Regions from separate parts of the Lysinibacillus sp. GJ-1 genome, predicted to be linked through region 1. Evidence: riboswitches for the same ligand, from Rfam matches in the RefSeq annotation. Region 1 holds a riboswitch; the other holds the start of a gene.
What was found. Region 1 has a riboswitch for FMN ahead of LO754_RS06025 (ECF transporter S component). Riboswitches for the same ligand answer to the same signal wherever they lie in the genome.
Positions count from the first base shown of each region.

Region 1 (11,742 bases):
ATCAAAGCTGCAAGAAGGGATAAGACTATTCCATAGACATTCATTTTATCTAATGAAACTCCCAGTAAATAAATCATGCTAATGAAAGTTGCTACTAAAGCTAGTATTGATCCTATACTTAATTTTTCTTTATATAAAAAATAAGAGATGATACAAACTAGTAAAGGAAAACAATATAAGAGCAAGACTGCCATAGATGATGATATATATTTTAATGATTCAAAATGGAAAATAGATAAAAGTGTGAATAGTATACCACCTAGTATAAAAAGATTTTTCACCTCATGTTTACCGATTCTTATATTTGTACCTTTCACAAGGAAGAAAAGGAAAAAGATGATAGAACTTAATCCGAATCTTAAAAAAAGTAAAGTATACACTGTCACACCATATTCATAGGCTTTAACTGTAAAAATTGGCATAATCCCATATCCTATGCTCGAAAGAACTGCATAAATAGCTCCCTTGATAAAATTATTCATAAATCTCCTCCTTTCACTTCACTTACAATAAAATTTAATGACATTTTCACTATATAGTTATTCCCTTTTAAAACAATTACTACCACATTTCATTTAGAATTTATTATATCTAAATTTTGAAAACGGGTTCTTTAAATTTCGTAACAAATCGCATCTTAATTATTCTATTCAAGAATGTAAAAATTTGTATGAAATATCAGTACTGATAAAAAGATTATAGTATAAAAGTAAATTTAAATAGATACATTTCCTAACATATAACGTTTTAGTCTTTAGCGTCGAATTTAAGCGAATATTATAATTAAACAGAAGAAATGTAACACAAAGTTATGACATTAACTTCATATACAAGCGTTGATTTACTATGATGTCTAGAATCTTATGGCATCACACCTTCATACGCTCATTAACAGTTTTCTAGGAGTGTTTTTTGTTTTATTCTTAATTGAAGATTTATCCTTGAAAACCATTGTCCAGATGGAGTTTTTCGTATAAACTTAACCATAATTTTGGTCCTTTATTAGTGGATTTGGACAGGTTACCACCTGATTTTATCCATTATAAAGGACCTTTTTTATACATAATAAAATGATTGAATATTTTTTTTCTTTAAAGTATAGTTAATTTAATGTAACGCTAGTAATATCTTTTAATTTATTTGAGATATAACAAGAAAATTATTGGACGTGAATAAAATATGGAACTAAACATTCAATCACATAATAACGATTGTGAAAATAATTTAATGAATTATTCTCTTTATATACCTCGTTATAGTCAAAAGTTTTGTATGAATGACTGGCCAAAGGGATTACTTATTGAAGAAAGAAGTCATGACTATTGGAGCGATAGATGTTGTGGGTTGGCGTGTTTACGAATGGTTATATCTCATTATAAAATACCTATACCAACCCAATTAGAATTACTTAAAGAAGGTTTAAAAAGAAAGTATTATATTTCGAAGGGATGGTTACACCAAGGTTTAGCCGATTTAGGAGAAATGTATGGGGTGAAGGGTAACCCTATAGTTGTTAAAAGCGGTAAACAACTTGAAAACTTGCTTGTAACAAAGGGCCTAGTAATATGTTCTATAGCTCCAAAGTTCCCTAAAAACGGAAGCAGAGGGGGACATTTGGTAGTAGTATGTAGTCGAATTCATACCTCTAAAGGAAGACTAATTTGTTTTAGAGATCCATCTCTTTGGGGAGAAACAAATAGTATAGTATTTGAAGACAGGTTCTTTAGCAGTTTTAGTGGTAGAGCAATTGTTTTTTCTTTGGATTAATAGAAGATATGATATTTTCATTAGAACTGTACGCCTGTAATCGAATAAAGCATATAACTGACCTGGCACCTCCGAGATGCGAATAAAGTAGTATACTTATTTAAAAGAAATCTCCCACAAAAATCAAAGGTATTGTCGAAATTTGCGGGAGATTGAGCAAATTTATTATCTAAACTTGACTAATTTAAGTAGCAATTCGCTTCAAGTTATTGCGTTGACAATTATCCCAATAACAGCTTCAATACCTAAACCAATGGTAAATATCATACATTTTTTCATTCCCCTCATAATTTTTTTGTTATTTTAACCTAATGACCTCGGATAATAACTTTTACTTCCCTCATACTAAATTCACCTGTAAAAAGTCAATATGGTTTGCTGGTACTTTCTTTCGATATTCTTCCATGTGAGTCGATATTGCATAACCTTTTAATGTATTTCTACTTAAATTTTGTAGTTCTTTTTTGGAAAGTAAATCTGAAATTGCAAATTTAAGCAACAAAAAAACACCTCCTAGACATAACAGTCTAAAAAGGTGTCATTACTTGAACACTATCCTAAATCATACTTTTTTACGCTTATTTCGATAAATACATTGTGCGTTGTTGGTTGATCCATTTGCGCATCGTTGTGAATAACAATGCCATAATCGCCGTTAATAACACACCTTTCACGATATTAAATGGTAAAATGCCTGCAACAATCATTGTGTATAATGAATCGCCATCGACTGGCTCCATACCTAAGAAATAAGTGTACATCGGTAAAAATACTGCGATATTTAACAAGCTCATGCCAACCGCCATCACAATCGTTCCTGTTGCTAATCCTCCAACAAGACCTCCAATCGTTTTAAAACGGTTAAAAATAAATGATACTGGCAAAATAAATAATATGCCTGTTACAAAGTTTGCAATATGACCAACTGGCACTCCTGTTGGCGTACCAGAGAAAATCCAATCTAAAACATTTTTAAATAGCTCTACTAAAATACCTGCTACATCGTGATGGCTGCAAGTAAGGCAGGCATATCACTGAAATCCACTTCCAAAAAGGCTGGGAACGGTGGAATCGGGAAATTAAATAACATTAATAAAAACGAAATACTACTCAGCATACCAATCGTAATAAACGATTGCAGTTTGACATTTTTCTTCATTGAAAACTCTCTCCTCTTTGCTGATTCAATCTTGCAAGAAGAAAGGTTACGACGTAATCGATTGTTTTTCACGAAAAAACCCTTATGCAAATCAGCATAAGGGAGAAAAGGCATGAGTAAATAACGCCATTACTAGCTATTTTTTGTGCATAGCGTGCATTTAAAGACACACTAAAAAAACGTTCGCACATAGCTTAATTCGTAACAACGAATGACGATCGTACCTCCATCTTCTCCCATCCAGACTATACTGTCGGCCTTGGAATTACACCAAGTCAGCCATGCAAAAAAATCTTTGCACAGGTCGCGGGCTGAAGAGCCATCTAGTAAATCATGCGAGCTACTGTAGCTTACTACTACACTAGCGATTTACAACTCTATTACCGCCGGTCGGGATTTTCACCCTGCCCCGAAGATGAATCAATATTATTTTATAAACTAACTATAATGTTTTATCACATAAAAGTAAATACTTCTGCTTAAAATAATCCGATTAAATTTGTATGGTTTAATAAATCAAGCACTTTGTGAGAAATAATGGAGTAGCTTATCCGCGGAACAAAGTCACTTACCCGCGATTTATTATCATTTACCCGCGAATCAAGGTGCTTTACCCGCGGTATTTCCATTAAAAAAAACAGCTATCTACTATCTGATAGCTGTTTTCTATATTATGGCATCATTTGTTTATTGGCACCTACAGGCATGGGTAAAAACTTTGTTAAATCAAAGCCTTCCCAACTTTCCTGGACAATGTTATCTAAACGTATCTTTTTATCAAAGCTTGACGCAGTCAACATCATCGCCTCGATTAATTGTGTTGCCCGTACGGCATCCATTGTCGTTAAATCAAGTGGTGCGTCAAATGTGACCACAACCCCATCTTCTTCTTTTACAGTGTATGTGACATTTTCCGGAACAACTGGCACATAAACATCATCCTTTTTGTCTCGCATCGCCAGTAGAGCCTCTGTCACAGTAGGATACGTTTGATGGAAATCAGGCGATAAATATTCAGTCCCGTTTCCCTCTGTATATAAATAATAATTGTAATGATTATCTTTTGTTAGCGCTATAGGCTCACTCGGCTCTTCTGCTTGCGAAAACTCGTAATCAGAACCATCTGCCTGTTTAATGGCAATGGCTTTATATTCGGACTCGGAAAAAGTATCTTTTAACGAGTTTAAATATTTCGTGACAGAAGCCGAAGCTACATCATAATCATTTTCTTCTGGTAATACGTGCACAAGCGTTTTACCTTCTTCTTTTAACTCACCTTTGTACGGATGATAGTCTGTTAAACCCATTGCTTCTTCATCAATTTGAGGTGCGTATTTTTCATACATTTGTAAAGTTGTTGGCTTCTTCTTACCAAAATCAGCAGTTATTTTTTTGTTCGGAATAATATAGGTCATTGGTATGCTATCAGCCTTACCACCAGGTAATCCAATTCTGAAAACGACTGCATCGACTAAATCATCTTCGTAAACAGATGTCCGCAACGATAGGATACGAGCATGCTCAGCACCAATATTCGCTTTCATTACACTATCTGCATCTGCATTTTCACTTTCTGTGACCGACCGATCCTCCTGCACAGAAGAATAATTTTCGATTGGGGCGTTTGCTTCATCCTTTACGGAAGAATTGTTCGATACATAGATGTACCCTGCTAGTGATAGGACAAAAATTGCAGCAACACTACTTAAAATAGGCCACCTACTCTTGCGTCTTTTTATAGGTTTAGTATTTTCTTGAGCAGGCAATGATTGCGCTTGTTGTTCTTTTGCCTCAGCTACTGGTTGTATCGCCTCTTGAAGATGTATGTTGTCTTGTAAACGTGCATCAGCAAGCAATCTTTTTAACACTTCGTCTTTCGAGCGGTGGTCAGTAAGCTTCGGGGCATTGTTCAACATTTGTTCAAGTTGTTCATCGTCAAATTGTTTATGCGTCATTGCCTTTTCGCCTCCTGTTCCCTAACCTGTTGTAGATGTTGCCTTAAAAACTTAATGGCTCGATGTTGCGTCGTTTTAACCTTTGCCTCTGTCCAATCAAGTATTTGCGCAGTTTCAGTAATCGACAAATCTTGGAAATAGCGCATAATAATAACCATTTTTTGATCCCCTGTACAATTTTCAAGTGCAAACTCTATCTGCTTTAATTCATCACTGGCCTATAGCACATCTTCCGGTGATGGTGTGGTTGAATGTAATTGTTCCGTTTCCCAGTCAAAAAAATCGAGTGAATGTTTTTGGCGCACAGCCTGCTTTCGAAAATGATCAATTGCGACATTTTTAGCAATAGCAAAAAGCCAAGTTTTTTCACTGCTATTCCCTGCAAATTGTTCATAAGATCGCAGCACACGGACATAAACCTCATGTGCAAGGTCCTCAGCAAGTGTGCGATTTTTTACTAGATAAATAAGAAACTGGAACACGTCTTGATGGTATGCATCGTATAGTCGATGGAACACGGAGTCATTCAAAGCACTCCACCCCCGTTCTCATAGTATTTGTCGTCTAACACTCGCACAAGTTACATTTAAATAATATTTTGGTCTTAATTTTGCTATGTGTCTAAACCCGAGCACAAGCCGACGTATAGCCTCTAACAGGTATTGGTATTGTTGCCAACTAGTTCAGCTAGTTCTAACTATACCAATGACCCGTGGAAGCATGAAAGAGCATTGTCAGATGGCACCAGCTACAAGGACTTCTTCATGAACTTATTCGAATGGTAAATAGAAAGTAAAAGTTGTGCCCTCTTTTAACACACTATCGACCATAATATTGCCAGAGTGTGCCTTGACAATATTTCGAGCAATTGCAAGCCCTAAACCCGTTCCGCCTTTAGAACGTGTCCGTGCTTTATCCGCTTTATAAAAACGTTCAAAGACATATGGTAAATCTTCCTGTGGAATCCCATGTCCTGTATCCTGAACAGATATTTTGGCAAAGGTTGGCTCTTGCTCTATCTTGACAATGACAGAACCTTCGTCTGTATGACGCAGTGCATTATCTACTAAATTTGTTAACACTTGTTCGATACGATCCTCATCCATACTGATGCGGGCATCATTATCAAACTCACTATTAAATAAAAGTTGCACGTGTTTTTCTTTTGCCACTTGAGCAAATTTTTGCGTAATACGTTCAAATGTGGAATTAATCGGTACTTCATCTTTGTACAGTGTCATATGTCCTGATTCCATTCGCGCTAAATCCAATAAATCGGTTACTAAACGTCCCATACGCTTCGATTCATCATAAATAATTTTCGTGATTTCATTACGTTCTTCTTGATCTTGAATAAAATCATCATCCATTAATGCCTCAGAATAGCCTTGTAGCATGGAAATCGGTGTACGTAGTTCATGTGATACATTGGCAATAAAATCAGAACGTAGCTTTTCTAAACGATGCTGCTCTGTCATATCACGGATTACAGCAACTGCTCCACGAATTAATTCCCCACTATAGAGCGGGCTAATCGTAAATGTATAATAATTTCCATCCATTTCTATTTCTTCTTCTAACTTATCTTCAAACATTAGTACATGATCGAGCATATGATAGAGTTCAGGTGGAATAGGCTTTGCGCTTTGCGAGCCTTTATTAACAAACCATTTTTGCATTAAACGTTCCGCTGGCGGGTTGCTCAGTAAAATTGTTCGATCACGGTTAAACGTTATAACGGCATCTGTCATGGATGTTAAAATATTGGACAATTGCTCATTTTCTTGATTAATTACTTCTAAGTTATGCTTTAGCTGACGCCCCATTTGATTGAACGCAACAGCTAGCTGGCCGATTTCATCATTTTGCGTTGTCGGCATTTTTGCCTCGAAATTCCCTTTTGCAATTTCAAAAGCTAGCTCACGCATTTTACGTAATGGGGATGTAATACGGGATGATAAGAAAAATGCAAAAAATGTCGTTAACACAAACGCAATAAATGCCGCTAAAAAGACAATTTTGGTCGTCTCTTTCGATGTTTTATGTAACGCATCTGGACTTTGGTAAATAAATACAGCGCCATGCACTTCATTTTCCACATTTAGTGGAAACCCTAGCACGACATAGGATTCCATTTTTCCTTGATCTGTTGAAGATGGCATCATCATTTCCTTTATAATGGGTTCATCTGATTGGAAAATTTCATGGAAGGATTTATTCGCTAAAATTTCATCTTGAATTTCTTTCTTGTTGACGCCTTCTTGCAGCGCAAATGAGACTTCTAAATGATTTATGGCGATAAGTGCATTTGTACCCTCAGGTAAAATATCTGTCAGGAGTTGCGAAGTCGATTCTGCCGTCTCATTGTCATCCACTATACTCGCTATTGTTGCAGCCGTTTGACGCAGCGAAATCTCTGCTTGCTGCATATGATAGTTTTGAAGAAATTCGAGCATTAAAACCGTGAAAACAAATAATACAAATGAAACGAGAAGCAATATGGTTACCCATAGCTTCCCGACAACACTGTTCCATATTCTATTCATTGACAACCTCAAATTTGTAGCCAACGCCCCAAACAGTGACAATCATTTTCGCTGCGTTCTCTGATACACGATTCAGCTTCTCACGTAGACGCTTCACATGGGTATCGACTGTTCGTAGGTCTCCAAAGAAATCATAATGCCAAACCTCTTTTAGTAATTGTTCACGGTCAAATACTTTGTCTGGAGATTTTGCAAGGAAGTACAATAATTCATACTCTTTTGGTGTTAAATTCACTTCGATGCCTTCCGCTGTTACACGGTGCGCATCATGGTCAATCATCAAATGTTGGAATACAACTAAATCTTTTGATGACGATGCATTTGTCGTAGGTGAAAATGCTTGTGAACGACGTAAAATAGCTTTTACGCGTAGAACCACCTCACGAGGACTAAATGGCTTTACAATATAATCATCTGCTCCAAGCTCGAAGCCTTGTACACGGTTTGCTTCCTCGCCTTTTGCAGTTAATAAAATAATTGGCGTTGCAGCTCTTTCGCGAATTTCTGCACATACCTCAAGCCCATCTTTTTCAGGCATCATAATATCTAGTAAAATACAGTGGTACTCTTTTTCTAAAGATTTTTCGATCGCTTCTTCACCATTCTCTGCTTCGTCAACTTGATACCCTTCGCGCTCCAAATACATTTTTAATAAGCGTCGAATACGATCCTCGTCGTCTACTACTAATACTGAAATATTTTCTGACACTTTCACGATCCCTCTCTTCCGATCTTTCTCTACCCTTCTATTGTACATGGTACGCTACGACTTGAAAAGAAAAGAAAGCCCTTTCGCAGCAGCGAAAAGGCTTTTCGTTCCCCTGTTACGCGTAGGAGTGTAAACCTGCAAGAATTAAGTTAACGGCAATAAGGTTAAATAATATAATACCAAAGCCAATTAATGCTAACCAAGCAGATTTTTCACCTTCCCAGCCCTTAGATAAACGTAGATGTAGGAATGCTGCATAGAATAACCATGTAATCAGAGTACATACTTCTTTCGGGTCCCAACCCCAGAAACGACTCCATGCAAGTTGTGCCCAAATCATCGCAAAAATGAGTGCACCTAAAGTAAATACTGGGAAACCAATAATAACAGAACGATAACCGACTTCATCCAGTAATTGTAGATTTACACGTTTAACAAGCGGTTGGAATATCGCGCTTATGCGACGACGTGCAATAAGGCGAATGAATAAGTATAGTAATGAGCCTATTAATAATGACCACACGACCGTTGTTAATTTTTTCGCATTAATCAGTGCAGGCATTTCTACTAATGGAGACATACCATGTTCCTCTACTACCTCATACTCATTCATCCCAAAAATAGGTGGCAAATTATAAGTAATTTGGCGAGACATACCTTCTTTATCGATATACGTGTATTTCGATTCATAATCCATCGCACTAAATGTAGATGACACAATAACAAAGCCAAGCACAACGACTAAGCAGTACATAACTGCTTCAAGCCAGAAACGTTGCTTTGAAGGTTTGTTTAAATCTACAACTTTTAATAAATAAATTAAACCTGCAACTGCACTAATCGCTAAAATCGATTGCCCCATTGCAGCCGTAATAACGTGAATTGTTAACCAATGACTTTGCAATGACGGTACTAATGGACTTACTTCTGTCGGGAACATCGATGCATAGGCAATGATTAATAACGCTACAGGTAACGCCACTAAACCAAGCGCTGTTAGGCGATAAATAAAGTAAATTAAAATAAATGCACCAACAATAAACATCCCGAAAGCAGTCGTAAATTCAAACATATTACTAACAGGTGCGTGACCTGTGTGAACCCAACGTGTAATAAAATAACCAATTTGCGAAAGGAAACCTATAATTGTTACGACAATTGCCATTTTACCCCATTTATCTGTGTTTTTGCCAGAAGCATTGGATTGTTTAATGGCGCCGCCAAATAGTAAAGTAGCTACTAGATAGGCTAAGAATGCAACAAATAATAGATTTCCACTTAAGTCAATCAAACTCATAAGGTGTTGTCACCTTCCTTTTTAGTATTGCCACGATTTGTGGACTCTTCGCCTTCTTCAGACGGCTCTAACTGATCCTTATATTGCGGTAGACCAGCAAATGCAGTCACGGCATCTAAATCTTTTTTCATGCTGAACATATTTTTATTGACATGAGCAGCCATCAGCACACGGCCATCTGGTTCTACTTGTAACCAAAGTCGACGGTGGTTCCAATATGAACCGATTGCAACGCCGATCATGAAAATAATACCACCAACAAATAAAATTGGGATTGTGCGGTCTTTACGTATTGTAAAACCAGACATATCGCGTGTTTCCACACTTTCAAACTTCATTTTGTACTGGTTTTCACCTAGTGGCTCTAATGTTTGTTTAATCGCAACGAAGCTAGTTTCACCCTCTGGTGTTTCTGGTGTCGTCATTTTAAATAGAAATGCTGGATTATTAGGAACTGACGTCGCTGTTTGCGGTACACCATTTTCAAATCCAGAGAAGTCTGGTGTGTAAACAAGTAATTTAACAGATACACCATTTCCTAAATCGTATTCTTTTTTAGGGTTTGTTAAATCAATTCCTACTTTACCAAGTGATTGCTCCGTTGATTTATTTACTAATTGGAAATTCATTTGCTTCAATTCATTTAAGCGATAATCCATTTGATATAGTGCATAGCCTGCTTCTTTTAAAGGATGATTCACTCGAATTGAATAATCTCTCACCTTTTCTAGATTTTCCGTATCACCAGCAATAGCGTCTTCAGGTTGCTTATATAACGTAATATCCGTTTGGAAGTTTTTCGCAACGACGTTAACACCTTGCTTTAGCTGTTCACCTTGTGGTGTATTATCATGTGTTTCTAAAATAAAGTCTCGATTTTCAATAAAATAACCGTCCATGCCAGTAATTGCACGTGTTTCACCTTCACGTACCCATATCGATTCATCGACATAGAAACCAGGAACTAAACGCAACATTACCCCAGTTAAAAAGATAATGAGGCCTATATGATTTATGTACGGACCGTAACGAGAGAAGCGGCATTTTTCTGCTAACAAAGCACTGCCGTCTCGACGAACAATGTATTTCATCTCAGTCATTTTCTTTTCAACTTTACTAAGCGTCTCTTCAGGACTTGCTGTTACCTGTCCTTCTGCAACAATACGTTGGCGCTTTAAAAACTTTCATGACGCTTAACACGTTGATTTTTCAATGATTTATAAAGTGGTATACCACGGTCAAGACTGGCAACAATAATGGATACCGCAAGCATTCCAACTAAAATTTGGAACCACCAAGAGCTATATAAATCAGACAGCCCTAATGTATAATAGATTTTCCCCACAAAACCATAAACATCCTCGTAATAGGCTCCCTTTTCCATGTCAGAAGCTTTTACGTAAAACTCTTGTGGTAGTAACGTTCCGATTGAAGCTGCTATTAATGTAATAATAATTAATGCTATCCCTACTTTAACACTTGAGAAAAAATTCCAAATTTTGTCGACAATTGATTTGTTGTACGTTTTTGAGCGAATAGCCGTACCATCATACCGCATGTCGACAACTTTATTTTGCTTTTCTTCTTCGGTTAAAGGACGACCGCATTTCTCACAGAGCTTCGTGCCAAACGGATTACTATGTCCACAAGCACAAATAATATTCTCCATCGTCTATTACCCCTCATTTTGGCTTTATTAATTCCATGTAAGAAGCGATTGTCGCCTCCGTCATTTCTCCAGTAGTAATCTTCACTACCTTACCGTCCGGATCAATTAAAACTGTTGCAGGTAAATTTCCAACATTGTAAGCAGTCATTACACTTTTTGTTTTGTCAATTACAACAGGAAATGTCAGGCCTTACTTATCAACAAAATTTTGTACTTCTAAATCCGTTTGTGCAATGTTGACAGCCAATGTCTGTACACCTAAATCCTTGAAAACTTGGTATTGGCTATTCATTGCAGGCATTTCCTTCTCACATGGTTTACACCAAGTTCCCCAGAAATTCAAAAATACCCCCTGTCCTCTATAATCAGACAGTTTGTGTTTCTCGCCATTTAAATCTACTAACGTGAAGTTCGGTGCTTCAGAGCCAACAGCTACTAACTCTACCTTTTCCTTTGTCGCTGTCCCGTATACGGTATACCCAATTGCGATCGCTAAGATGGCTAAAATAATAGTGCGGGTTACGAGACGTTTTTTCTTTTTCTCCAAGTTAATAAACCCCCTACTCAAATACGCCTCGAGGGTATTTGTCGATATTTCACTTCCACTTAAGAAATATCTGTTATCTCTCCCCCGAGACTT
Region 1 covers NZ_CP088912.1:1,298,349-1,310,090, reverse strand. The annotation lists gene LO754_RS06040 (DMT family transporter) at 1-482, opposite strand, end outside; gene LO754_RS06035 (C39 family peptidase) at 1,180-1,767, shown strand; gene LO754_RS06030 (hypothetical protein) at 2,108-2,269, opposite strand; partial or broken gene LO754_RS06025 (ECF transporter S component) at 2,346-2,926, opposite strand; FMN riboswitch at 3,151-3,347, opposite strand; gene LO754_RS06020 (RNA polymerase subunit sigma) at 3,598-4,881, opposite strand; partial or broken gene sigX (RNA polymerase sigma factor SigX) at 4,878-5,411, opposite strand; gene LO754_RS06010 (ATP-binding protein) at 5,652-7,427, opposite strand; gene LO754_RS06005 (response regulator transcription factor) at 7,420-8,136, opposite strand; gene ccsB (c-type cytochrome biogenesis protein CcsB) at 8,252-9,433, opposite strand; partial or broken gene resB (cytochrome c biogenesis protein ResB) at 9,430-11,102, opposite strand; partial or broken gene resA (thiol-disulfide oxidoreductase ResA) at 11,116-11,649, opposite strand.

Region 2 (11,742 bases), 370 kb from region 1:
ATGCCAAACTGGAGGGAGGTAAAAACGTCAACAAGCCGTATCTCTTTATTGCTGGCTTTGACCAAGACACGTATGCCCATTTACCAATAACACTTACTGCTGGTCGATACCCTAAAAATGACACGGAAATTCTCATTCCTTCGCACCTTAAGGAAAATGGGGGCGTGACGATTTCTGTAGGTGATACCCTTGCATTGAATGTTGGAAGACGTATAAGCGAGGATAAACAGCTCTCACAATATGACCCTTATCTTTCAACTAATCCAGAAAGCTTTGTAGCTGAGCGTAAGAAACACTATACAGTCGTTGGGACATTCAAACGACCTGGATTCGAAGAGGTAAAGGCACCTGGTTATACATTAATTACAACAACTAATGCTATGAAAAAAGCGAGTAGCTTTAGTACCTTTATTAAAATGAAAAGTCCTCGTAAAGTGCATGATTATGCAGATGAATTCGCAACTGAACATCAATTTGTTACAAATGACAACGTGTTACGATTTATGGGTCTGTCAAATGATAAAATATTTAATCGTCTCCTCTACTCAATTGGTGGCATGTTAGTTGCCTTAATTATGCTCGGTTCAGTTTTCCTTATATACAATGCCTTTTCCATTTCGTTAAACGAACGTATGCGACAATATGGAATTTTGATGTCAGTAGGTGCAACGGCAAAACAATTGCGAAATTCCGTATTATTTGAAGGACTTTGTATTGGTGCTGTTGGTATACCAATCGGTGTGCTAGTTGGCATCCCAAGTATCAAAGGTGTTCTTTCTCTTGTGTCGAAAAATTTTGAAAATATCGCCTATGATAATGTACCATTAACTTTGACCGTTTCGATACCTATCATAATCGCCACAGTCGTTATTAGTTTGATGACCATTTTAATTTCAGCTTATATCCCAGCACGCAAAGCTGCTAATACTCCAGTTATGGCTTGTATTCGTCAAACAAATGAAATTAAAGTGGAATCAAAAGCCATTAATACGTCTAAATGGATGGAGCGTATTTACGGCTTAGAACGCACACTTGCGCTTAAAAACTTTAAACGAAACAAAAGACGATATCGCAGTATCGTCCTATCACTTATATTAAGTGTAGTGATGTTTGTATCGTCTAGCACATTTAAAACAACGCTCCAGCAGGCTGCAGAGTCATCCGTTGTCAATACGGATTACGATATTATGTTCTTTAGTGAGAACATGAAAGAAAACGATTCATTTCAGCTATTTGACAAACTACAAAATGTAGATGGGGTTTATAAAGGCTCTTATCAATCCATGATGGAATATGCAAGTAAAATTAACTTACATGATTTCTCAGCAGACTACCGTCAAGCAGCAGGTTATGTTGAGCTCGATAAGACGATTGATGTACCGCTAGACATGCAGTTTTTAGAGGATAGTGTTTACCTAGATTTTATTAAAAGCTTAGGTTTAGATATAGCTGAATATACAGGGGAAAATGCGAAAGTCATTGCCGTTGCCAAAGTGAAAAATAAAACGGCTACTGCATCGGAAAAAGACAACATAATAGATATGTTTACAAAACAGTCGATGAATTTAGATATTACTCCAAACGTAAATACTAGCGCAATCTTAAATGAAGAGCGAAATGTAACGATTACATTTGTCGATACGTATCCTGTCGATCCATTACCAAAGTTACCGTCTGAAGTAAGACCGTACACGTTTATGATTGTTGCACCATATCAATTAATCGATACATGGGCACTAGCTGATGTTCCGATGGATTGGGGCTTAACGTTCCTATCAAAGGATGCATCGCAGTCAGTTGATGAAATGAAAAAAATAATCGAATCGGAAGAAACCTCATACGAATATTCGATATACAATGCCAATGAAATATTTGACCAGAACCGCAATATTATCTTCATCATTGATTTGTTCACCATTGTTTTCGTCATAATGATGTCACTTATTGCCATCGCCAATGTGTTTAACACCATTTCTACGAATATTCGATTACGTAGACGAGAGCTTGCAATGCTTCGCTCAGTTGGTATGTCCAATCGTGATTTCAATAAGATGATGCGCTTTGAATGTGTTCTTTATGGGTTCCAAACATTACTATTTGGACTCCCTATTTCAGGTATTTTAGCTTGGCTAATCTATAAAGGGATGTTTATCGGTGGAGCGGAAGTTGCATTCACATTCCCTTGGAGCAGTATGGGCATTAGTGTACTGGGCGTATTCCTTGTCATATTTATTACAACAATGTACGCACTTCGCATAATTAAAAAAGAAAATATCGTCGATGCACTGCGTGATGATATGAATTAATTTTAAAATGTAGCGAATAGCTATAGACCTAAACGGCAGTTTTGAATCTTTCAGAACCGCCGTTTTTACTTTGGAAATCCGACTCTGTAACAATTTGTTGTCTAATAGTAGGGGAGAGACTATGGTGAAAATGGCAATTGGCAACGATAAATGGTTGCACATAAACAATGGCATATCTTCCTATACTGCACAAAATTATGGCTATTCGTTCAAATATTCTACTGACATGGTCTCACACCCGTTGAAGTGAGCAAATTTTTTGAGACAATTGTTCAAAGCTGTACGCAATTGAGTTGTTTGCTTCACACCGTTCTCGTACCAGATGTTTTTAACAACGAGTGTGTTAGTTTTTCGCTCCGCGATAATCTCAGCTCGTCCAATGAAGCGTTCGCCATATACGAGGGGGAGCACATAGTAGCCGAATTTTCGTTTGCTTACAGGTGTGTATATCTCCCACGTATAATCAAAGTTAAACAATGCGGTAATTAGTTTTCTGTCCCAAAGGAAATTATCGAGCGGCGCAATCAGCTCGCAACGCCATTTTGGTTCTGGATTTTGCAAAACCACTTCAATAAGCGGTAAATCCTCCGCAAGGCAATACAGCATATCCTTCATTTGATCCACAGTAACAGCAACAATACGATCTTCCTGCAATAGCTGGTTAAAAACCTCTTTGCGCTGTGCTGCTTTCAACCCCCAAATATTCAACCATGCATCTGACGCACGATTCCATAAGAGACCGACCGAGCCGATTCGACGTAGTACCCGCCACTTATAATGCGCAAGTTCATCAACTAGGGGCTCTGATGCAGTCAGCAGATTCGGCTGTATGTACTTCTTGGCTAAATCGTAATATTTACGGCTGCCCTTTTTATGATGGATAATCAACTCACCCGTTGAATACATCTGTTCCAGTACTGAGCGAGATGGATTGTTTCCGCTACTCCAGTGAATGGCTGATTGCCAAGAGAAATCTCCATCCAATTTTAAATCATCCGAACTTAGTGCACCATGATTTTGGATATGAGCCCGTACTAGCGTTGTCAACGCTTCCATTTCGGGATAGCGTTTGGCATGTTGTCGGGCGGCTTCCCTATAGCGTTCAAAATACGGCCAGTCTTCAACAGTGATAATAGAGAGGTTCTTGTCGGGATAATCGACAAGGCTTCTTTCCACATACAGCAAATCGGCGAGCATTCCTTTAGTAAATTCTTTGATTCGGGACTGCAACACCAATTCGGCATTCTTTCCGCAAACATCGATGGGGTCGTATTGAATACAACCAGCTTGTCGAGTAAAGTCCAATACACCCCGTTTCCCGCTAAATTTATAGTCGTCCAAAAGTCCGTGTTTCAACAACAGAAATTGCCGTGCCTGGCGGTTTGTTAAGTGAATCATCTATGCACCTACCTCTAGTTTTAGTGTAATTCAGGAGAGTGGAGAACAAAAAACGAAACCGTGAAGTGAAATCTTTTTACGGATAGTCAGTGTAGCATGCTTCTTACAAAATAGCTTATTCTAATTTGGCATACTTGCAATGTTCCTTCTAGCTACTGCAAATGCCATTAAACCATCATCCCTAATACTTCCAAACTTCTCCTCTTAGCACCATTTCTGTTTTATTATACAGAATACAGTGAAAATAAACAAACATATGTTCCGTTTGGTGGATGAGTGAGAAAAGACCTCAAATAAGGCTGTACTCTCTTATTTTTGCACAGGACACATGGGAAACGACACATATATAACTATAGTCTTGTAAAGATTACAAAATGCTGTTAAAGCAAGAGCAAAATCTTAATGGGTGTGTTTTTAATTGCAAAAGATAAAGTAAACGAACAAATATTTAAGCAACAGTCAATAATAATCCATAAAAAGAAACACACTATCCTAACGAGTCGAATAAGATGTTGCTGTAAGTAAGTTGGAGGTAGGTGTTTAAATTGAAAAAATGGATGGTTGTATTTTGTTTAGGCAGTGTAATGGCTTTAGCAGGTTGTCAGGATAAAATAAAGCACGAACAAATTGAAAAAGACGACGTGCAACAATCTGTTATGTACACGCATGACAAGGAGCAGGAAGTAGGTCCTGTAGTGGTTGAAATTGTTAATCCACAATCTAAAGAAATCATCCACATCGTATCGCCCATAGAATTAGGCTTTGAAACAGACCCAGTCTTGTATAAAAAGAACATTGAACAATTGGCACAACAATTAGCGAGAGGCACAGAAACAAAAGTTGGTTTTGATAAGCGAATGATGCTTGATAAAGTCGATGACAATGGTCGGATTATAAAAGGTAGTCCATTAGTTATTTTAAAAGAAAGTGAATTGGTAGAAAAAATTATGGCAGCATCAGCAACGGGTGGCACAGTAGAAATGCCACTGTATATTACTGAAAGTGGCTATTATTTTGAAGACATACCCTATTTAGAAGATGTTGTAGTGGCTTCTTATACAACCTACTTCAATGGAGCGGATGTTGGAAGAAATAAAAATATTGAACTTTCAGCAAAAGCCATTCACAATGTGATTGTTGGTAGCGGAGATACTTTTTCGTTTAATACTGTTATAGGCCCTAGAGATGAAGCGAATGGCTATCAGCCCGCACCTGAAATTATTAATAAAAAGCTTGTTATGGGCATTGGTGGGGGGATTTGCCAAACATCTTCAACATTGTTTAATGCAGTCGATCAACTCCCGATTAAATTTGTGGAGCGACACCATCATTCATTAGATGTAGGATATGTTCCAAAGGGCAGAGATGCAACGGTGTCCTATGGTGGCTTAGATTTTAGATTTCAAAACACCAGTGATGTACCATTTTTAATTAAGGCGACCTATGGACAAGATTTTCTGACAGTGGAAATAAGGACAGCAAAAAAATACCAAGAAATTTTAACAAAGCTTCCCCCACAATAAGAAAGAAGTTGATGTAGGAATAATAATCAACTTCTCTTGTATTTTAAGACACTTATAAAGAGTGTCTTTTTTTTAGAGCCTAGGCAGTGGTGATAGAGTTCATAAACCTTAAATAATAGTTAGTATTTCTGCAGGAGTAAATACTTTGTAATCGGGTTCTGCGGATTGGACTATCTCAATGGCATCATACCCCCAACCAACCCAAATAATTGGAATACCTACTTTTTTGCAGGCGACGATATCTCGTTGCTCATCCCCAATATATAAAACATCGGATGTTTTTAAATTGGCTTGTTTTAAATATTTTTTTATCACTTTATCTTTACCAAAAATACGGCTCGAACAAAGTACTTCGGACACATGGTCGATACCATTAGTTTGTAAAAACGCCAAAATATTATCTTTTGAATTGGAGGAAATAATGGCAATTGTATATCCTTTCTTATCAAGTTCCTGTATGACCTCTTTCATACCGTGAAATAAATGAACATCTTGTAATGATTGCTGATATAAACGATAAAATTGCGGGAGTATAGTAGGTAGTTTGTGTAACGGGAAGTTAAATAATTTACTTCGTTCAGCAATCGATAATTTTTTTAGTGCATCAATATCTTCTAACTGTACTTCTTTGAATGCATGTTTTTTAGCAATCGTATTCCATACAGAAGCAAACACTGCCGTGGAATCCGCAAGTGTGCCATCAAAATCAAATATTATATGTTTCATTGTATTTTTCTCCTTAAAGGGTATTTGGCTTTACCATTCATAATACTTAAATCAATATAGTCATTCGTTCATGATGACATGAATGCGGAAAAAAAGAAATGAATTAGTATACACTATCTGATTCATACATTATGGAGGGAAGAATACAAAACAGGCATTAATACCTTACCTATTTAGCAGGTAAATTACTGCACTTGGTCTAATACTTTTGTGATATATTGTTTGATTTGTTTCTTGCTATAACCTATTACATAAGCTTCCATTATCATGTTTTTTATAGAAAGTTCGAGATTATGTAATTGGTTTTCGTCTAACCGTCGATTTGAACGAGCGATAACTGTTGCTTTCAAGCGATTTTCCATCTTGATAATCGCTTTTTTCTCAAGTTCACGATAGCTTTTTGAAACAGTATGTATATTGATTCCAATATCTTGCGCCATATTTCTAATGGAAGGAAGCATTTCATTGTCTTGAATATGCCCTTTTGCAATCTGTTCAATTAATTGATTTCCGACTTGCTTATATAATAGCTATGGGCTATTTGTATCTATATGAATAGGTAGCATAGTATTCCCCCTAAAATAAATAAATTAGCTGAAATCGGCGTAATAGGAATTTCTTTTTGAGTTTGACTAATTTTCATTCTTATCCGGTGCACTTTCACGCGATTTTCTCCTTTTAACAATATTGGCAGTGAAATCAATGTAAAAATAATTATCTATAATGATAATATTATCATTATAGATAATATTGACTGTAGCATATCATTTAATAAAATAACAAGTGCAATTCCAAAAAATGTGTGTTAATGTTATCATTATTAGTAATGATAATGAATGTTGAGAGGAGCGTTTTTATTGAAACTTCACTATGGGTTAGATGAATTGAATGACATTGATTGGTTGGCTGTATTACAGGTTATATTGCCATTTATGATGGTTGGTTTCATCCTTATCCTTGTTGCATTAATTGATTTGTATCGACACCGAAATGCAAGATCAAATGTTGTGTTGTGGACAATCATTATTTTATTTTTTAATACCATTGGTCCAATTTTATATTTCACTATTGGGCGAAAAGGAGCGAAACATCATGAAGTTAGAAATTAAAGGGGTGACTAAAACATTTAAGGCAAAGACAGCAGTCAATAATTTCTCGATGGTGGTTGAAACTGGACAATGTGTAGGGCTTATTGGACCTAACGGTGCTGGAAAGTCTACGTTAATCAAAATTATTGCAGATATTTTATATGCGGAAAAAGGAGAAGTCCTACTAGATGGGAAAAAAATTTCAACCATGAAAAAAGAAATTGGTTACCTTCCACAATATCCTGATTTCTTTCATTGGATGACAGCTACAGAAACACTCTTTTTTATGGGACAGTTATCTGGCATAACAAAACAAGAGCTTACGGAGGAAGTGCCAGCTATTTTAACAAAAGTTGGACTTATAAATGAACAACATGAGAAAGTTCAAACATTTTCTGGGGGAATGAAGCAAAGGCTTGGCATTGCCCAAACACTGTTACATAAGCCATCTTTTATTGTCATGGATGAGCCTGTATCGGCATTAGATCCAATAGGCAGGAGAGAGGTTTTAAATTTAATACAAGAAATTAAACATGAAACGACTATCCTATTATCTACTCATATTTTAAGTGATGCAGAAGAAATATGTGAACGCTTTGTCATTATGAAAAAAGGTGAAAAAATTGAAGATACGACATTAGATAAATTAACTAACAATCATGATGCGGTTGTGCATCTTGAATTGGCATCACATAATATGCTTTGGGTGCAAATCATTGAAAAGCTCCCATATGTTAAAAATGTTGAAGTATTGGGTAAGAAGGCGAAGATTACCCTCGATAATATTCAGCAAAATAAAGATAGGTTGATTCGTGATGCGATGGACAACAACATGGATATCGTTAAATTTGAAGTTGGAAGCAGTGAGACATTAGAAGAAATCTTTTTAAAGATGGTGGTGAGTGTATGACATCTTTATTTATTTTAACGAGAAAAGAATATGTACAAATGTTTCGTGAGTTTAAGATACTTTGGTTACCTCTTGTTTTTATGTTTTTAGGCGCAACACAACCAGTTGTCACATACTATTTACCATCAATTTTAACAGCGCTTGGTGGAAATCAAGGTATTACCATCGACCCTTCAATGATGCAGCAGGATGGAGCACAAGTAATGGCGGCAACTCTAGGCTCCCAATTTGATCAGTTAGGCATTATGGTAATTGCTATTGCCATTATGGGCATTATTCAGTCAGATAAAGCGAATGGAATGCTTGATTTTATATTAACAAGGCCTGTAAAGGTAGGATCCTATATCGGTGGAAAACTTTTTTCTAATTTCTCATTTGTAGCGCTTAGTGTGACATTTGGCTATTTTGTATCTTACGTTTATGTAAATTTCTTGTTTAGTAATATTCCATTTCTTACGATGATATTAGCGCTTGGATTATACTTAGTATGGGTACTTTTTATGATTTCTTTTACTGCGATGGTCAGTACTATTTTTAATGGACAGGGCGTTATAGCTTTAATTAGTATTGTTTGCTTGCTACTGTTGAAAATCATTAGTGGTTTACATCCAATAATTGATTTAGTGAATCCTGCTGGCATGAGTCAACAAGCAATGATGGTATTAATAACGGGTTCAATGGATGCACAACTATATGGAAATATGGTGATAACGTTCATATGGATTACTTTAACTGTAACAATTTCGCACTATTGGATTTCGGAGAAGAAATACCATAAAAATTAATAAAGTATAATTTTTTGACAAAATCAGTTATCAGCATGCAGGCATGAAAAAATTTTAGGTGGATAATCTATTAAAATAATGTTATCGTATGAAGTAACTAAATAATATATCCTTCAGGGTAGGGTGAAATTCCCAATCGGCGGTGATGAAGTAATTCAAAGTCCGTGAGCGCAAGCTGATTTGGTGCAAATCCAAAACCGACAGTTACAGTCTGGATGGGAGAAGGGTGAAAGTATAAGCTTTTTAAATTCGTATGACTTTAAAAGGTCTATTTGGCTACGCTTATATAGCATACTACTTCCCATCGCTTCTGTTGGGAAGTTTTTTATTTAGGCAAAAATTGAATAAATATCTGTTCTTCGGGGTAGGGTGAAATTCCCAATCGGCGGTGATGAAGCAATTCAAAGTCCGTGAGCGCAAGCTGATTTGGTGCAAATCCAAAACCGACAGTGATAGTCTGGATGGGAGAAGAACAATGAGATGGCAGCCTGTGGAAAATTTTTGTATCCACTAGGTTTATTTCGTGACGTCTTATGTACACGTACTCCCAAACCCCTTTTATATGAAAGGGGTTTTTTGTTTGTTTCGATTATAAAAATTGAAAGGGGAATTAAAATAATCACTATCAAAAGGTTTACGACATAGGGTTAAGAAAGTAGGTGGAAAATTGTTTACAGGTATTATTGAGGATATTGGTACAGTAAAAACCTTGCAAAGCGATAGGCTAAGTATGGAAATAACGGTGATTTCTCCCAAAATAGTGGCGGATGTGAAGCTTGGGGATAGTATAGCCGTAAATGGGGTTTGTTTGACAGTAACTCATTATAATGACCAAGAGCTAACAATGGATGTAATGCCTGAAACAGTGAAAGCGACGAATTTACAGCAACTAACTGTTGGAAATGCGGTCAATTTAGAGCGTGCAATGCCAGCCAATGGACGATTTGGTGGCCACTTTGTTTCAGGGCATGTAGATGGTGTAGGGAAAATTTTACGTAAACGTCCAATGGCAAATGCGGTCTATATTGAGATCGAACTGTCAGAAGACTTAACGAGCTATTGTATTCCTAAAGGGTCAATCACAATTGATGGAACGAGTTTAACGCTCTTTCATGTTGAAAAAAACAGTGTCACAGTATCACTTATTCCACACACATACAAAGAAACCGTACTAGGAATTAAAAATGTTGGGGCACTAGTCAATATCGAAACCGATTTAGTAGGCAAATACATTATTCACCAGCTAAAGGGTAGTCAGCAATCGTCGACTATTACAAAAGATTACTTAGCGAAGCATGGTTTTTAACCTGCTATAGAAAGAAAAACATAATTAATAAAGTGATATCTATTAGGAGGTGGCAATGTTGCTACATTCAATTGAAGAAGCGATTGCCGATTTAAAACAGGGCAATATGATTGTTGTCGTGGATGATGAAGACCGTGAAAATGAAGGAGATTTACTTGCCCTTGCAGAGTTCATGACACCAGAAACGATTAATTTTATGGCGAAATATGGTAGGGGGCTTATTTGTACACCCATTTCACAGCAGCTTGCACAAAAATTAGCGTTGCAGCCAATGGTCATAGATAACACTGATAATCACCAAACAGCGTTTACTGTCAGTATTGATTATAAAGAGACAACAACAGGCATTAGTGCGTTTGAACGTGCTTTGACGATTCAAAAAATGCTAGCGTCACATGCACAAGCATCGGATTTCCGTAGACCTGGACATGTTTTTCCGCTAATAGCAAAAGACAATGGGGTATTAGAGCGTCGAGGGCATACGGAAGCTACTATCGATTTGGCTAAACTTTGCAACAGTGTAGAAGCTGGTGTGATATGTGAAATTATGGGCGATGATGGGGAAATGTTACGCTTTGATGATTTAGTGAAGTATGCAAAAAAACATAAATTAAAAATGATTTCGATTGACGCATTAGCAACATACCGTCGTCAACATATGCAAATAGAAAATTCACTTACTATGTAAAAGAGGAGAATGAAATGATGGGCAAAACATTTGAAGCACAATTAATTGGCAATGATTTAAGAATAGCGGTGGTCGTTGGTCGTTTTAATGAATTTATAACAAGTAAATTATTAAGTGGTGCATTAGATGGGCTAAAGCGTCATGGTGTAGACGATAATTTAATAGATGTTGCGTGGGTACCAGGTGCATTTGAAGTACCGTTTATCGCAAAGCAACTAGCTGAAACGAAAAAATATGATGCCATTATAGGTCTAGGTACAGTTATTCGTGGCTCTACAACGCATTATGATTATGTGTGTAACGAATCAGCTAAAGGCATTGCAAACGTATCGCTTTCGACAAATGTACCAGTGATTTTTGGTATTGTCACAACTGAAAATATTGAACAAGCGATTGAACGTGCTGGAACAAAGTCTGGCAATAAAGGTTATGATGCAGCGATGTCTGCAATTGAAATGGCTAATTTACAAAAAATGATTGGCTAAAAGGATGCATGGTCGTAAAATTTATTGCATAATTTTTTGGACATTGGGAAATATATGTTTATAAGTATTTTAGTAAAATAATTTGTTTGAATTTGGTTCAGTAGGAGATGAGGAATATTCAATCAATAGAACAAGAAATCGAATTGAAAATGTTGAAAGAATTATTTCAACGCTCTGCTGACGTAATTTTTCAATCTTTTACCTTTCAACAACAGCATGTTTATTTTATTACATGTGAGTCGATGGTCGATCAGTTTTTATTGAATAAGGTCATTATCGAGCGAGTTCAATCTTTGTTTGAAGACAGCTCTGTAAACTTATTAGAGGAAAAAATAAAAAACGATTTACACATTCCTAATCTTCAAAAAGTAACCAATTTAGATGATGCTATTACGCGTGTATATTCAGGGTTTGTTTTGCTTTACTTTGAAGGGGAAAAAATTTTATTTTCAAGTAAAATTACAAAAAAACCAAATCGAAATCCTGAAGAAACAAAGCAAGAACTAGTGGTAAAAGGGCCGAGAGAT
Region 2 covers NZ_CP088912.1:1,665,322-1,677,063, forward strand. The annotation lists gene LO754_RS07800 (ABC transporter permease) at 1-2,306, shown strand, start outside; gene LO754_RS07805 (DNA glycosylase AlkZ-like family protein) at 2,508-3,704, opposite strand; gene LO754_RS07810 (VanW family protein) at 4,262-5,227, shown strand; gene LO754_RS07815 (HAD-IA family hydrolase) at 5,336-5,953, opposite strand; partial or broken gene LO754_RS07820 (GntR family transcriptional regulator) at 6,139-6,468, opposite strand; gene LO754_RS07825 (PLD nuclease N-terminal domain-containing protein) at 6,811-7,062, shown strand; gene LO754_RS07830 (ABC transporter ATP-binding protein) at 7,046-7,951, shown strand; gene LO754_RS07835 (ABC-2 transporter permease) at 7,948-8,736, shown strand; FMN riboswitch at 8,842-8,967, shown strand; FMN riboswitch at 9,088-9,213, shown strand; gene ribE (riboflavin synthase) at 9,404-10,042, shown strand; gene ribB (3,4-dihydroxy-2-butanone-4-phosphate synthase) at 10,098-10,730, shown strand; gene ribH (6,7-dimethyl-8-ribityllumazine synthase) at 10,748-11,215, shown strand; gene LO754_RS07855 (spore germination protein) at 11,323-11,742, shown strand, end outside.
Region 2: another riboswitch for FMN. It lies ahead of ribE (riboflavin synthase); the one in region 1 lies ahead of LO754_RS06025 (ECF transporter S component).